3 regions of the Streptomyces sp. SAI-127 genome follow, and region 3 is predicted to be linked to each of the others. Evidence: riboswitches for the same ligand, from Rfam matches in the RefSeq annotation. Region 3 holds a riboswitch; each other region holds the start of a gene.

Region 1 (3,989 bases), 1.3 Mb from region 3:
CCCCGCGCGCCACCGCATCCACGATCGCGCCGTGCTCGGCCCAGGACTCCGCGGGGTTGGCCGGCGCGTCCACGACGTACATCCAGGCGATCTTGTGCCGCAGCTGGGTCAGCATCGAGGTCAGCGCGGGGCTGCCGGAGGCCTGGGCGAGCGTCTCGTGGAACCAGCCCCCCAGAGAGCGCAGATCCTCGCTGTTGCCCCTCCTGGCCCGCTCCTGGCCCAGCCGGACCAGGCCGCGCAGCACCTTCAGATGGGCCTCAGTGCGGCGCTGGGCGGCCCGGGAGGCGCCGAGCGGCTCGAGGAGCATCCGCATCTCCAGCAGGTCGGCACCCTCCTGCTCGGACGGTTCGGCAACGCACGCGCCCGCGTGCCGCCGCGTCACCACGAAGCCCTCGGCCTCCAGGGTGCGCAGGGCCTCCCGGACCGGGACACGGGAAACGCCGTAGCGGCGGGCGAGCAGTTCCTCGGTGAGCCGGCTGCCGCGCTCGTAGACACCAGCGACGATGTCGTCCCGGATCGCCGTGCATACCGAGTGCGCCGGAATACGCATGTCCGACCTCCGTCTTAATCCCCGTGAAACGTCGCCGATTGACGTGTGTTCAGTGACTCTATTGCAATGGACGGGAATTTCCGACGGCAGACCGGAATCCGAGGATATTTTTTGGACAACGGGGCGACGGAAACGACGAAACCCCGGCTCGGGGAGCCGGGGCCTCGCGGAGATCGCGCCGTGGGTCGTCAGACGTTCACGCCGTGCGAGCGCAGGTAGGCGACGGGGTCGATGTCCGAGCCGTACTCGGCGGTGGTGCGCGCCTCGAAGTGCAGGTGCGGGCCGGTGACGTTGCCGGTCGCGCCGGACACTCCTATCTGCTGGCCCGGGGTGACCGACTGGCCGACCGAGACGCCGATGGACGACAGGTGGCCGTACTGGGTGTACGTGCCGTCGGCCATCCTGATCACGATCTCGTTGCCGTACGACCCGCCCCAGCCGGCCTCCACGACCGTGCCGCGGCCGACCGCGTGCACGGAAGTGCCGCTCGCGGCGTGGAAGTCGACACCGGTGTGGCTGCCGGACGACCACAGGGAGCCGCCGGACTTGTAGCCGGTCGAGATGTAGGAGCCGGAGATCGGGACGACGAAGCTGTTGAGGCGCTTGCGCTCGGCCGCACGGGCGGCGCGCTCCTTGGCCTCGCGCTCCTCCTTGGCCCGGGCCTCGGCCTTCCTCTTGGCCTCCGCCGCCGCCTTCTTCTGCGCGGCGGCCTGGGCCTGGGCGGCGGCCTGGGCGTCGAGCTGATCGGCGAGGGAGTCGCCGGCGCTGACGACGGGCATGAGGCCGGTCTGCTCGACGGAGTTGTCGGCGGCGAGTGCGGGGGCGGCGATGGTGCCGATGACGCCGGTGGTGGCGAGGGCCGCGACGCCTGCCGCGCGGGCGGTGGTGCGCTTCATGCGGCTGGGACGACGGTGCTTCCCGGTGGCGCAGGTGAACGCCATGTGGTGGCTGGTCCTTTCCTTCCTTCTCGCCTACCGGGTTAGCTGACGGGTTCGGAGCAGGAAGGTCTCCTACGGACTCCCTCGCGGCTCGCGCGGGCGTCCGATTCACCCCAGGGACGTGTTGCGTGGGTCCCCGGCTCCCCTGGCTCGCGCCATGCGGGGACTCGGCGATGACTGTCCGGTGCCGCGGGCGCGGCGCAGTGCCTGACGGACAGCCCAGAGGACGCTAAGCGGGGCCACTTTCAATCCCCAAACGGATCACGGCTTTTGTAGCGCATCCCACAGGGCAGACAGGCAACCTCCTGCCCAATTCGGACATCCGAGGGCCCTGGTGGCGCTTGCGTCACCAGGGCCCCTGAGGTCGGGTGCCTCTACTCGGCCGTCACGACCTTGACTTCGCCGATGCCGAGGGCCTCGACGGGCTCCTTGATGGCGGCCGCGTCGCCGACCAGGACCGTCACCAGCCGGTCCACCGGGAAGGCGTTCACGACGGCCGCGGTGGCCTCGACGGTGCCCGTCGCGGCGAGCTGCTGGTACAGGGTCGCCTGGTAGTCGTCCGGCAGGTGCTGCTCGACCTGGTCGGCCAGCGTGCTCGCCACGGCCGCCGCGGTCTCGTACTTGAGCGGCGCCACCCCGACGAGATTCTGGACGGCGACATCGCGCTCGGCGTCGGTGAGGCCGCCTTCGGCGAGCGTGCGCAGCACCTTCCACAGGTCGTCCAGGGCGGGACCGGTGTTCGGGGTGTCGACGGAGCCGCTGATGGCGAGCATCGCGGCGCCCGAACCGTCCGGGGCGGACCTGAGGACCTGACCGAACGAGCGCACACCGTAGGTGTAGCCCTTCTCCTCGCGCAGGACACGGTCCAGGCGGGAGGTGAGGGTGCCGCCGAGGCAGTACGTGCCGAGCACCTGCGCGGGCCACACGCGTGCGTGCCGGTCGGCGCCGATGCGGCCGATCAGCAACTGCGTCTGGACGGCGCCGGGGCGGTCCACGATGACGACCCGGCCGGTGTCGTCGGCGGTCACCGGTGGCACCGGCCGCGGCCGGCCCGTGGAGCCGGTCCAGGAACCGAGGGTGTCGCCGAGCAGGGCGTCCAGGTCGATGCCGGTGAGGTCGCCGACCACCACGGCGGTCGCGGTGGCGGGGCGCACGTGCTTCTCGTAGAAGCCGCGCACGGCAGCGGAGTCGATGTTCTCGACCGTCTCCTCGGTGCCCTGGCGCGGGCGCGACATGCGCGAGTCGGCCGGGAACAGCTCCCTGGAGAGCTCCTTGGCTGCGCGGCGGGACGGGTTGGCCAGCTCGTGCGGGATCTCGTCCAGGCGGTTGCGGACGAGCCGCTCGACCTCGCTGTCCGCGAACGCGGGCGCCCTGAGGGCGTCGGCGAGCAGACCGAGCGCCTTGGCGAGGCGGGAGGCCGGCACTTCGAGGCTGAGGCGGACGCCCGGGTGGTCGGCGTGCGCGTCGAGGGTGGCGCCGCAGCGCTCCAGCTCGGCGGCGAACTCCTCGGCGGAGTGCTTGTCGGTGCCCTCGGAGAAGGCGCGCGCCATGATCGTGGCGACGCCGTCCAGGCCGGCCGGCTCGGCGTCCAGGGGTGCGTCCAGGAGCACCTCGACGGCGACGACCTGCTGGCCGGGGCGGTGGCAGCGCAGGAGGGTGAGGCCGTTGTCGAGCGTCCCGCGCTCGGGGGCAGGGAAGGCCCATACCTTGGGCTCGCCCGCCTGCGGCTGCGGGTGGAATTCCATCGCGGCGAGCTCGGTCACTTGGCCGCCTCCTCGTTCTCGTCGGTGGCTTCCACGGTGGCCGCGGACTCCGGGTCTTCGGCGCCCTCTGCGTCCTCGGCGCTCTGGGCGATCTCGGCCGGGGAGGTGGGCTCGTAGACGAGCACCGCGCGGTTGTCGGGGCGCAACTTGGCCTTGGCGACCGCCTGGACCTCCTCGGCGCTCACCTCCAGGACGCGCTGTACGGCGGTGAGGGCGAGCTGCGGGTCGCCGAACAGGACGGCGTAGCGGCACAGTTCGTCGGCGCGGCCCGCGACGGTGCCGAGCCGGTCCAGCCACTCGCGCTCCAACTGGGCCTGGGCGCGCTCCATTTCCTCGGCCGTGGGGCCCTCCTCGGCGAACCGGGCGAGCTCCTCGTCGATGGCGGCCTCGATGACCGGTACCTCGACGTCACCGGAGGTCTTCACGTCGAGCCAGCCCAGGGAGGGCGCACCGGCCAGGCGCAGCAGGCCGAAGCCGGCCGCGACGGCCGTACGGTCGCGCCGTACGAGCCGGTTGTAGAGGCGGGAGGACTCGCCGCCGCCCAGGACGGTGAGGGCGAGGTCGGCCGCGTCGCACGCGCGTGTGCCGTCGTGCGGAAGCCGGTAGGCCGCCATCAGCGCGCGGGCCGGGACCTCTTCCTCGACGACCTCGCGCAGCTGCTCGCCGATCGTCTCGGGCAGGGAGCCGTCGCGGGGCGCGGGCTTGCCGTCGTGCGACGGGATGGAGCCGAAGTACTTC
Region 2 (3,989 bases), 1.8 Mb from region 3:
GTCTTGATCTGGCCGCAGTTGGTGGCGACGGCGAGGTCGGCGATGGTGACGTCCTCGGTCTCGCCGGAGCGGTGGGACATCATGCACTTGAAGCCGCTGCGCTGGGCGAGCTCGACGGCGTCCAGGGTCTCGGTGAGCGAGCCGATCTGGTTCACCTTGACGAGCAGGGCGTTGGCGGCGCCGTCGTCGATGCCGCGGGCCAGTCGCTCCGGGTTGGTGACGAACAGGTCGTCGCCGACGATCTGGACCTTGTCACCGAGCTTGTCGGTGAGGACCTTCCAGCCGGCCCAGTCGTCCTCGAACAGCGGGTCCTCGATGGAGACGAGCGGGTAGGCCGCCACGAGCTCCTCGTAGTACTCCGTCATCTCGGCGGCGGAGCGGTCCTTGCCCTCGAACTGGTACTTGCCGTCCTTGTAGAACTCGGAGGCGGCGACGTCGAGCGCCAGGGCGACCTGCTCGCCGGGGATGTAACCGGCTTCCTTGATGGCCTCGAGGATGAGGTCCAGGGCGGCGCGGTTGGACTCCAGGTTCGGCGCGAAGCCGCCCTCGTCACCGAGGCTGGTGGACAGGCCCTTGCTCTTCAGGACCTTCTTGAGGGTGTGGTAGACCTCGGTGCCCCAGCGCAGCGCCTCGGAGAAGGACTCCGCACCGATCGGGGCGATCATGAACTCCTGGATGTCCACGTTGGAGTCGGCGTGCGAGCCGCCGTTCAGGATGTTCATCATCGGCACCGGCAGCAGGTGCGCGTTCGGGCCGCCCAGGTAGCGGAAGAGCGGGAGGTCGCTGGCCTCGGAGGCGGCGTGCGCGACGGCGAGGGAGACGCCGAGGATGGCGTTGGCGCCGAGCGAGCCCTTGTTGTCGGTGGCGTCCAGGTCGAACATCGCCTGGTCGATCAGGCGCTGCTCGGTGGCGTCGTAGCCGACCAGCTCCGGGCCGATCTGCTCGATGACGGCGAGGACGGCCTTCTCGACACCCTTGCCCTGGTAGCGGTTCGGGTCACCGTCGCGGAGCTCGATGGCCTCGAAGGCACCCGTGGAGGCACCGGACGGGACGGCGGCACGACCCGTGCTGCCGTCGTCGAGGCCGACCTCGACCTCGACCGTGGGGTTGCCTCGGGAGTCCAGGATTTCCCGGGCTACGACGACGTCGATGGACGGCACGAGCATCTCCTTCTTGGGGTGTGACACGGTCCGCCGGGACCGCGGTGGGTTCTGCGAGACCGAGCCTAACCGGCTCCGGGGGATCGGCCACCGTGTGGACCGCCCCGTGGACAGAACCGAGAGTAAATTGTTTCTGAACTGAACAAAGACGTCCCGGTGGCGGCGCATGAAAAAACCCCGCCCCGGTGCGTACGGGGGAACACGCACCGGAGCGGGGAGCCCGTGGGGACGGGGGGACCCTCACGAGGCCTTCATCGTGAAGGACACGGATGTGAGGGCGCTGTGGTTCAGCTGGGTCTTACTTCAGGTGCAGCTGCTGGCCCGGGTAGATGAAGTCGGCGTCGGTGACGATGTCCTTGTTCAGCTTGAACAGCTTCTGCCAGCCGCCCTTGACCTTGTGCTTCTCGGCGATCGAGCTGAGGGTGTCACCCTTGACGACCTTGTACTCGCCGTCGCCCTTCTTGACCTTCTTGCCGGTCGGGGTGGTGACGGTCTTCTTGGCCGCCGGGCGGTCGGTCGAACGGGACGCGCTCTGCTCCTCGGTCGAACGGCTGCTCGTGTTCGAGCTGCCGGAGGAGGACGAGCTGCTGCCGCCGCTGTAGGTGGCGCTGGACAGGCCCGTGCCGCAGACCGGCCAGGCACCCTTGCCCTGCGAGGCGAGGACCTTCTCGGCGACGGCGATCTGCTGGGACTTGCTGGCCTGGTTGGCCTGCGCGGCGTACTGCGTGCCGCCGTAGGCGGCCCAGGTGGAGGCCGAGAACTGCAGACCGCCGTAGTAACCGTTGCCGGTGTTGATGGACCAGTTGCCGCCGGACTCGCACTGGGCGACGGTGTCCCACTCGGAGGCGGTGGCGGCGGAGGCGTTGCCGGCCGCCATCAGCGGGGCGGCGATGGCGACACCGGTGACACCGGCGAGCGCGGCGGCGCGGGTGGCCTTGGACGGACGACGGTGCTTGCCCTTGCCCGAAAACAGCATGGTGGATCCCCTCACCGACGCCTGCGAGGTGAGCTGTCGGGTTCGGGCCGGTTGAGTTGCCCGGTCGCGCACCCTGCGGTGCGCGGCTTCACCCCAAGCCGGTTCCGGCGGCCTTTCGACCGTGAGACCCCGTGAGGCCTCTGCTGCCGGACCCGGCACTTACCTTGGGTCCCCCGCTCCTGCCTACGGCGCTTGACGCGACGACTGTTCCCGTACGGCCGCTGGCAGGATTCGGCGTTGCGACAGACGGGGCTCGGGTTGCCGAGCGGTGACGACCGTAGACACGCGCTCGGCGGAAATTCAAAGACGATCAGGGCTTCTGAGACTCATCCCACACTTTCACCAAAGTGGACATTCAGTGCGAAGTGTGACGCGAACTCCCGCTGTTTTTCTGGGCTTTTCAGCCCTATTCAGCCCCTGTGTCGAGCGTCTGACCGGCGACGATGTTGCTCGGGTCGGCCCCGATGCGGTCCTTGTTCTCGGCGTAGAGGGCGCGCCATCCGCCGTCGAGGCCAAGGGAGTCGGCGATGGAGGCGAGGGAGTCGCCCTCCTGGACGGTGTAGGTGCGGGCGGCGTGCCGGCCGGCCGCGGAGGAGGCCGTGCTCTTCGTCGCGACCTCCTCGGCGCTGCCGCCCCGGTGCTTGCCGGAGCCGAGTGCGCCGACGTCCACGAGGGCCGAAGAGCTGCCCTCCTGCCACGACTTGTCCGCTTCATCCTCTTCCGGGCTCACCACGGGCGAGCTGTCGGAACGCTGCGCTTCTTCCGTGGCGGATCCCTCGGAACCCGAAGAGTTCTTTTTGTCCGACTTGGCGGAACCATCGCCATTGCCGGAAGGGGTGGCCGATGGCGAGGGAGTCGCGGACGAACCGTCCAGCGCGTCGAGCAGACCGGAAGACTTTTCGGAGCCTGATGAGTTGGAGGAACCGGATGAATCGGATGAATCCGACGAGCCGGACGCCGAGGCCGAGGGCGTCCCGCTCTCCACACCCGTGTCGACATCGGCCGAGCTCGAGTCCTTGCTGAGACCGCCGAGCAGACCGCAGGTCGGCCATGCGGCGATGCCCTGGTCCGCGAGAAGCTTCTCGGCCACGGCTATCTGCTGGTTACGGCTGGCCAGATCAGCGGTCCTGGCGTATTCGAGGCCGCCGTACTTCTCCCAGTTCTCCTGGGACATCTGGAGGCCGCCGTAGTAGCCGTTGCCGTCGTTCGCGCTCCAGGAGCTGCCGCTCTCGCATTCCGCGACCCGGTCCCAGGTGGTGCCGGTGGCGGCGCTCGCTCCGGTCGCTCCGAGCAGTGGGATCGCGATGGCGGATCCCGTCACACCGGCCGCGACGAGGAGAGCCGGAGCCTGACGGGGGCGACGGTGACGACCGTTCCCGGAGAGCATGCGGGGACCTTTCCCGAGAGAGCAGGGACCTGCGCGGCCGGTGTTGCAGGGCACCGCGCTGGTCCGTGAACGTATAGGGATTCGATCACTTGTCACAAGTTAATGCCGCGTAGATCACGTGAAGATCACAGACTTGAGGGCGCGTCATGTTTACGCGGCCCCGCGCGGGGATAGGCCGGACCCCTCGGTCGATTACCGGACGGGCGTGAACTCCACGGGCAAAGTACGCAGTCCACGCATGATGAGCCCCCCACGCCAGCGCAAATCGGCTGAATCCACCGCGAGTTGCAGGTCCGGGAGACGGGTGAGGAGGGTGGCGAGCGCGGTCTGCCCCTCCAGGCGGGCGAGCGGGGCACCGAGGCAGTAGTGGATGCCGTGGCCGTAACCGAGGTGCTGATTGTCACGGCGGGACAGATCGAGCACATCGGGGTCTGCGAACCGCTCGGGATCCCGGTCCGCCGCCGCG
Region 3 (3,989 bases):
CGGGAACGGCACCTTCACGTTCGTGCGCTTGCCGTGCGAGACCTTGGTCACGACGCCGGCGAAGAGCTGGCTGACGTACATCCCGCCGTCGTCGCTGAAGGCGAGGCCCGTGATCGAGCCGAAGCCGGACTTCCAGCCGAGGATCTTGCCGGTCCAGGGGTCGACGCGCCACACGCGCGCGGTGGGCTTCGCCGCCTCGCCGTTCAGTTCGCCGACGTAGAGCTTGCCGTCGGGGCCGAGCGCCAGGGACGTCGGGACGGACTGGTTCCCGTCGTGGTCCGGGAAGACCGTGAAGGGCCGCGCCTTGCCGTGCGGCGAGACGACGACCAGGTCGTTCCCGGCCGCGTCCGCGACGATCCGGCGGCCGTCGGGGAGGGCGAGGACGGCGTACGGATTGGACTCCACCGACGCCTTGTGCGGGTTGTACTTCAGTTCCACGGCGGTGATGTCCGCGGCGATCCGCGCCGTGCCGTGGCCGACGCGCAGCAGCTTGCCGAGCGCGTTCCACGGCGGCTTCGTCGGCACCCCGGCCTCCGGCGGGGCGTAGGTCTCGACGCCCCAGACCTCGCCGTGGAGCGCGGAGACGCCGTCCACGCCGGTCGCGAAGCCGCCGTCGGGGGCGGCGCCCGAGGGAAGCCCCTGCACCACCCGGCGGTGCTTCCACGCGCCCCCGTCCCAGTAGATCTTGGTGACGGCGGAGCTGAGTCCGACGCAGGTCGGCCCCTCGGGGCCCTCGCCGACGCACTTCCTGCCGCCCCGGCCCGCCTCGGCGACGTACAGATGCCCGTCGTCGTAGGAGAGCTGGCGCGGGTTGTCGAGGCCCTTGGCGATCACGCGGATCACCGGCTTGCCTCCGCCGTGCCCCGCTGTCGCTGTCGCGGGCGCGATTCCCGCGGCGGCGGCGAGCGCGACCGACGTGGCGACGACGAGTCCTGTGCGCATCCTCATGGCCGTACCCCTCCCACCGGCCGCGGCACCCCACCGCGGTTGGCTGGAAGTTAGACCCACGAAGCGGGCGGACGCCGTCACTCCGGCGAAAATACGCACAAGTCGTTGCAGATCACTCCGGATTGACCACGTGGAGCTATGCACGAGGCCAAGGTCACGAAAATGTATCGGGCATATCGAACATCAACCTTCACAGGGGCCACACCCGTTGGCTACCGTTCGGGCAGGCCGTACGACCCCCACCGGCGAACGTCGCCGGGCCGCACGGCCTCCGCCGAGTCCGCAGCGCCGCCGCGCGCCCGGAGCCGGGGACCCACCGATACCTGGGGTGAATCGGCCGACTCCCGCGCAGGGAGCGCCGTAGGGCAAACCTTCCGAAGCATGCCGCCCGAACCCGACAGCTAACTCGGCAGGCGGAGCACGGAAGGAGTCGCCTCCCTTGGCGTCGCACCGCAAGTCGCGTCCTGTGGGTACGCGCGTAGCAGGCATACGGACCCCGGCCCTCGCGACGGCCGCCCTCACCTCCGTGGCCCTGCTGTCCCAGTCGGCGAACGCCGCGCCGGCCGATGACAGGCCGAGTCTCGAAGAGGTGGAGAAGAAGGTCGACGACCTCTACCGCCAGGCCGAGTCGGCGACCGACAACTACAACGCGGCCAAGGAGAAGACGGCCAAGCAGCGCAAGCAGGTCGACACGCTCCTCGACGACGTCGCCCAGCGCACCCAGAAGCTCAACCAGGCGCGGGAGGAGCTCGGTTCCTTCGCCGCCGCCCAGTACCGCACCGGCGCCGGGGCCTCCGGCACGGCGACCTTCCTGCTCGCCGACACTCCGCAGGACTACTTCGACGAGACGCAGTTGATGGCGCGTCTGACGGACCGCCAGAAGGGCGCGGTCGACGACTACGTCTCCGAGCAGTCCGCGACGATGAAGAAGCGTCAGGAGGCCTCCCAGAGCCTTCAGACGCTCACCGAGACGCAGAGCGACCTGAAGACGGCCAAGGCGACCGTCCAGAAGAAGCTCTCCGACGCGCGCGAGATCCTGTCGGAGCTGACGGCCCAGGAGAAGGCGCGCCTCGCGGCGATCGAGAAGCAGAAGCAGGAGGAGGCGGCCCGCAAGGCGGCGGAGCTGGCGCAGCAGCAGGCAGCGGCGGCGGAGGCCGCGCAGGAGGCCACCGCCCCGCAGGAGAGCACGTCGACGCCGACCGACTCCTCGTATGCCACCAAGGCCGCCAAGGCCCTCGCCTTCGCCCGCGCGCAGATCGGCAAGCCGTACGTCTGGGGCGCCACCGGGCCCGACTCCTACGACTGCTCAGGCCTCACCCAGGCCGCCTGGAAGGCCGCCGGCGTCGACCTCCCCCGCGTCACCTACGACCAGGTCAACGCCGGCACCACGGTCTCCCTCGCCGACGCTCAGCCCGGTGACCTGGTCTTCTTCTACGACGACATCAGCCACGTCGGCCTCTACATCGGCAACGGCATGATGATCCACGCCCCCAAGCCGGGCGCGTACGTCCGCGAGGAGTCGATCTACTACGACGGCGAGTCGGCGATCCACAGCGTGGTGCGCCCGGCCTGAGGCACGCCGGTCACGACAAGCGCGCGGGCGTATTTCGGCTCTTTCCGCCCGCGCGCGTGCGCGTCCCGCCGGCACGGCACGCTGAGCTTCCTAGCATCGGCACATGTCCGGCACCTCTCCGCACTCTCCCCTGCGCGTCCGGTGGACGCAGCGCCCGCCCGCGGCCGGGGCCGCCGTGATGGCGACCGGCATCGTGTCGGTCGGGCTGCATCTGACCGGCTACGAGACGCTGTCCCGGATCGCCCTGGTGCTCGGTTGCGCGGCCTGGCTGGGGCTGGCCGCCGATTTCGCCCTACGACTGCTGCGGGAGCGCGCGCGATGGTTCGCGGACGCCGGGACACCGGGCGCCCTGACGGCCGTGGCGGCGACCACCGTGCTCGGCACCCGTTTCTCCGCGCTCGGCCGGCAGACCCTCGCCGAGGCACTGCTGGCACTGTCCGCGCTGCTGTGGCCGGTGCTGATCGTGCTCGTCGTCGGGAACTGGAAGCGGCGGATGCCCGGCGGGGTGTTCCTCGGCTGTGTGGCCACCCAGGGCCTCGCGGTCCTCGGCGCCACGCTCGCCGCTGCCGAGTCGGCGGCATGGCTTGCGCACTCGGCGCTCGTACTGTTCTGGCTCGGCCTGGTCCTCTACGGCGTCGCGCTCTTCCGCTTCGACCCGCGCCAGGTGCTGGAGGGGCCGGGCGACCAGTGGATCGCGGGCGGCGCGCTCGCCCTCTCGGCGCTCGCCGGCGCGCAGCTGATCGCCGCCGACAGCGCGCGCCTGTACCTGTGGAACGACGACGACCGCGGCGTCCTGCGTGCGGTGACCGTGGCGCTGCTGGTGCTCGGCCTGGCCTGGTACGCCGTACTGCTGGTGGCCGAGTTCGTACGCCCGCGCCCGCGCTACGACGCGCGCCGCTGGGCCACCGTGTTCCCCATGGGCATGACCGCGGTGGCGACCCTGTCGGTCGCCGCCGACGTGGATGTCCCGTGGCTCGGGACTCCGGGTGAGGTGCTGCTGTGGATCTCGGTGGCGGCCTGGTCGGCCGTCGCCGCGGGGGCGGTCGACGCCGCCCGTGCCGCCGTCAGGTCCACAGCACCGCGATGAAGATGTTGGCCGTGGTCAGCGCGCCGACCAGGCCGAACAGGCTTTTGTCCACTTTCTCGTCGTCCCGCTTCACATAGACGAGGCCGAGGATCACGATCAGCAGGGCGAGCTTCACGCCGATCTTGATGTTGTTGACGTGCTGGTCGTCGGCCTGGTTGAGGCCGACCAGGATCACCCCGGTGACCAGCATCGTCGCGGCACCGTGCAGCATCGCGGGGACGAACCGGGCGGTGCCCCGGCCCATCGCCTTCATCTGCGTGAGGAAGCCGCCGAGCAGCGCGGCGATGCCGATGATGTGCAGGCCGACGAAGAGATGGATGAGTACGTCCATGAGGCCGGAGCCTATGCCGGGCCCCGAGGAGCACCCGCACCGGCCCCTCG

The links. A riboswitch is a leader RNA that binds a small molecule or an ion and turns the genes downstream of it on or off. The one in region 3 is predicted to bind cyclic di-AMP.
Region 1: another riboswitch for cyclic di-AMP. It lies ahead of M2157_RS13770 (M23 family metallopeptidase); the one in region 3 lies ahead of M2157_RS19485 (C40 family peptidase).
Region 2: another riboswitch for cyclic di-AMP. It lies ahead of M2157_RS27830 (transglycosylase family protein); the one in region 3 lies ahead of M2157_RS19485 (C40 family peptidase).

Annotation. Positions count from the first base shown of each region.
Region 1 covers NZ_JARXYJ010000001.1:3,025,173-3,029,161, forward strand. Annotated here, with positions in the region: gene M2157_RS13765 (GntR family transcriptional regulator) at 1-550, opposite strand, end outside; gene M2157_RS13770 (M23 family metallopeptidase) at 739-1,491, opposite strand; cyclic di-AMP (ydaO/yuaA leader) riboswitch at 1,505-1,671, opposite strand; gene M2157_RS13775 (pitrilysin family protein) at 1,863-3,251, opposite strand; gene M2157_RS13780 (pitrilysin family protein) at 3,248-3,989, opposite strand, start outside.
Region 2 covers NZ_JARXYJ010000001.1:6,060,542-6,064,530, reverse strand. Annotated here, with positions in the region: gene eno (phosphopyruvate hydratase) at 1-1,166, opposite strand, end outside; gene M2157_RS27830 (transglycosylase family protein) at 1,459-2,136, opposite strand; cyclic di-AMP (ydaO/yuaA leader) riboswitch at 2,140-2,383, opposite strand; gene M2157_RS27825 (transglycosylase family protein) at 2,543-3,523, opposite strand; gene M2157_RS27820 (cytochrome P450) at 3,716-3,989, opposite strand, start outside.
Region 3 covers NZ_JARXYJ010000001.1:4,302,061-4,306,049, forward strand. Annotated here, with positions in the region: gene M2157_RS19480 (ScyD/ScyE family protein) at 1-948, opposite strand, end outside; cyclic di-AMP (ydaO/yuaA leader) riboswitch at 1,211-1,379, shown strand; gene M2157_RS19485 (C40 family peptidase) at 1,388-2,521, shown strand; gene M2157_RS19490 (tellurite resistance/C4-dicarboxylate transporter family protein) at 2,625-3,608, shown strand; gene M2157_RS19495 (hypothetical protein) at 3,586-3,939, opposite strand.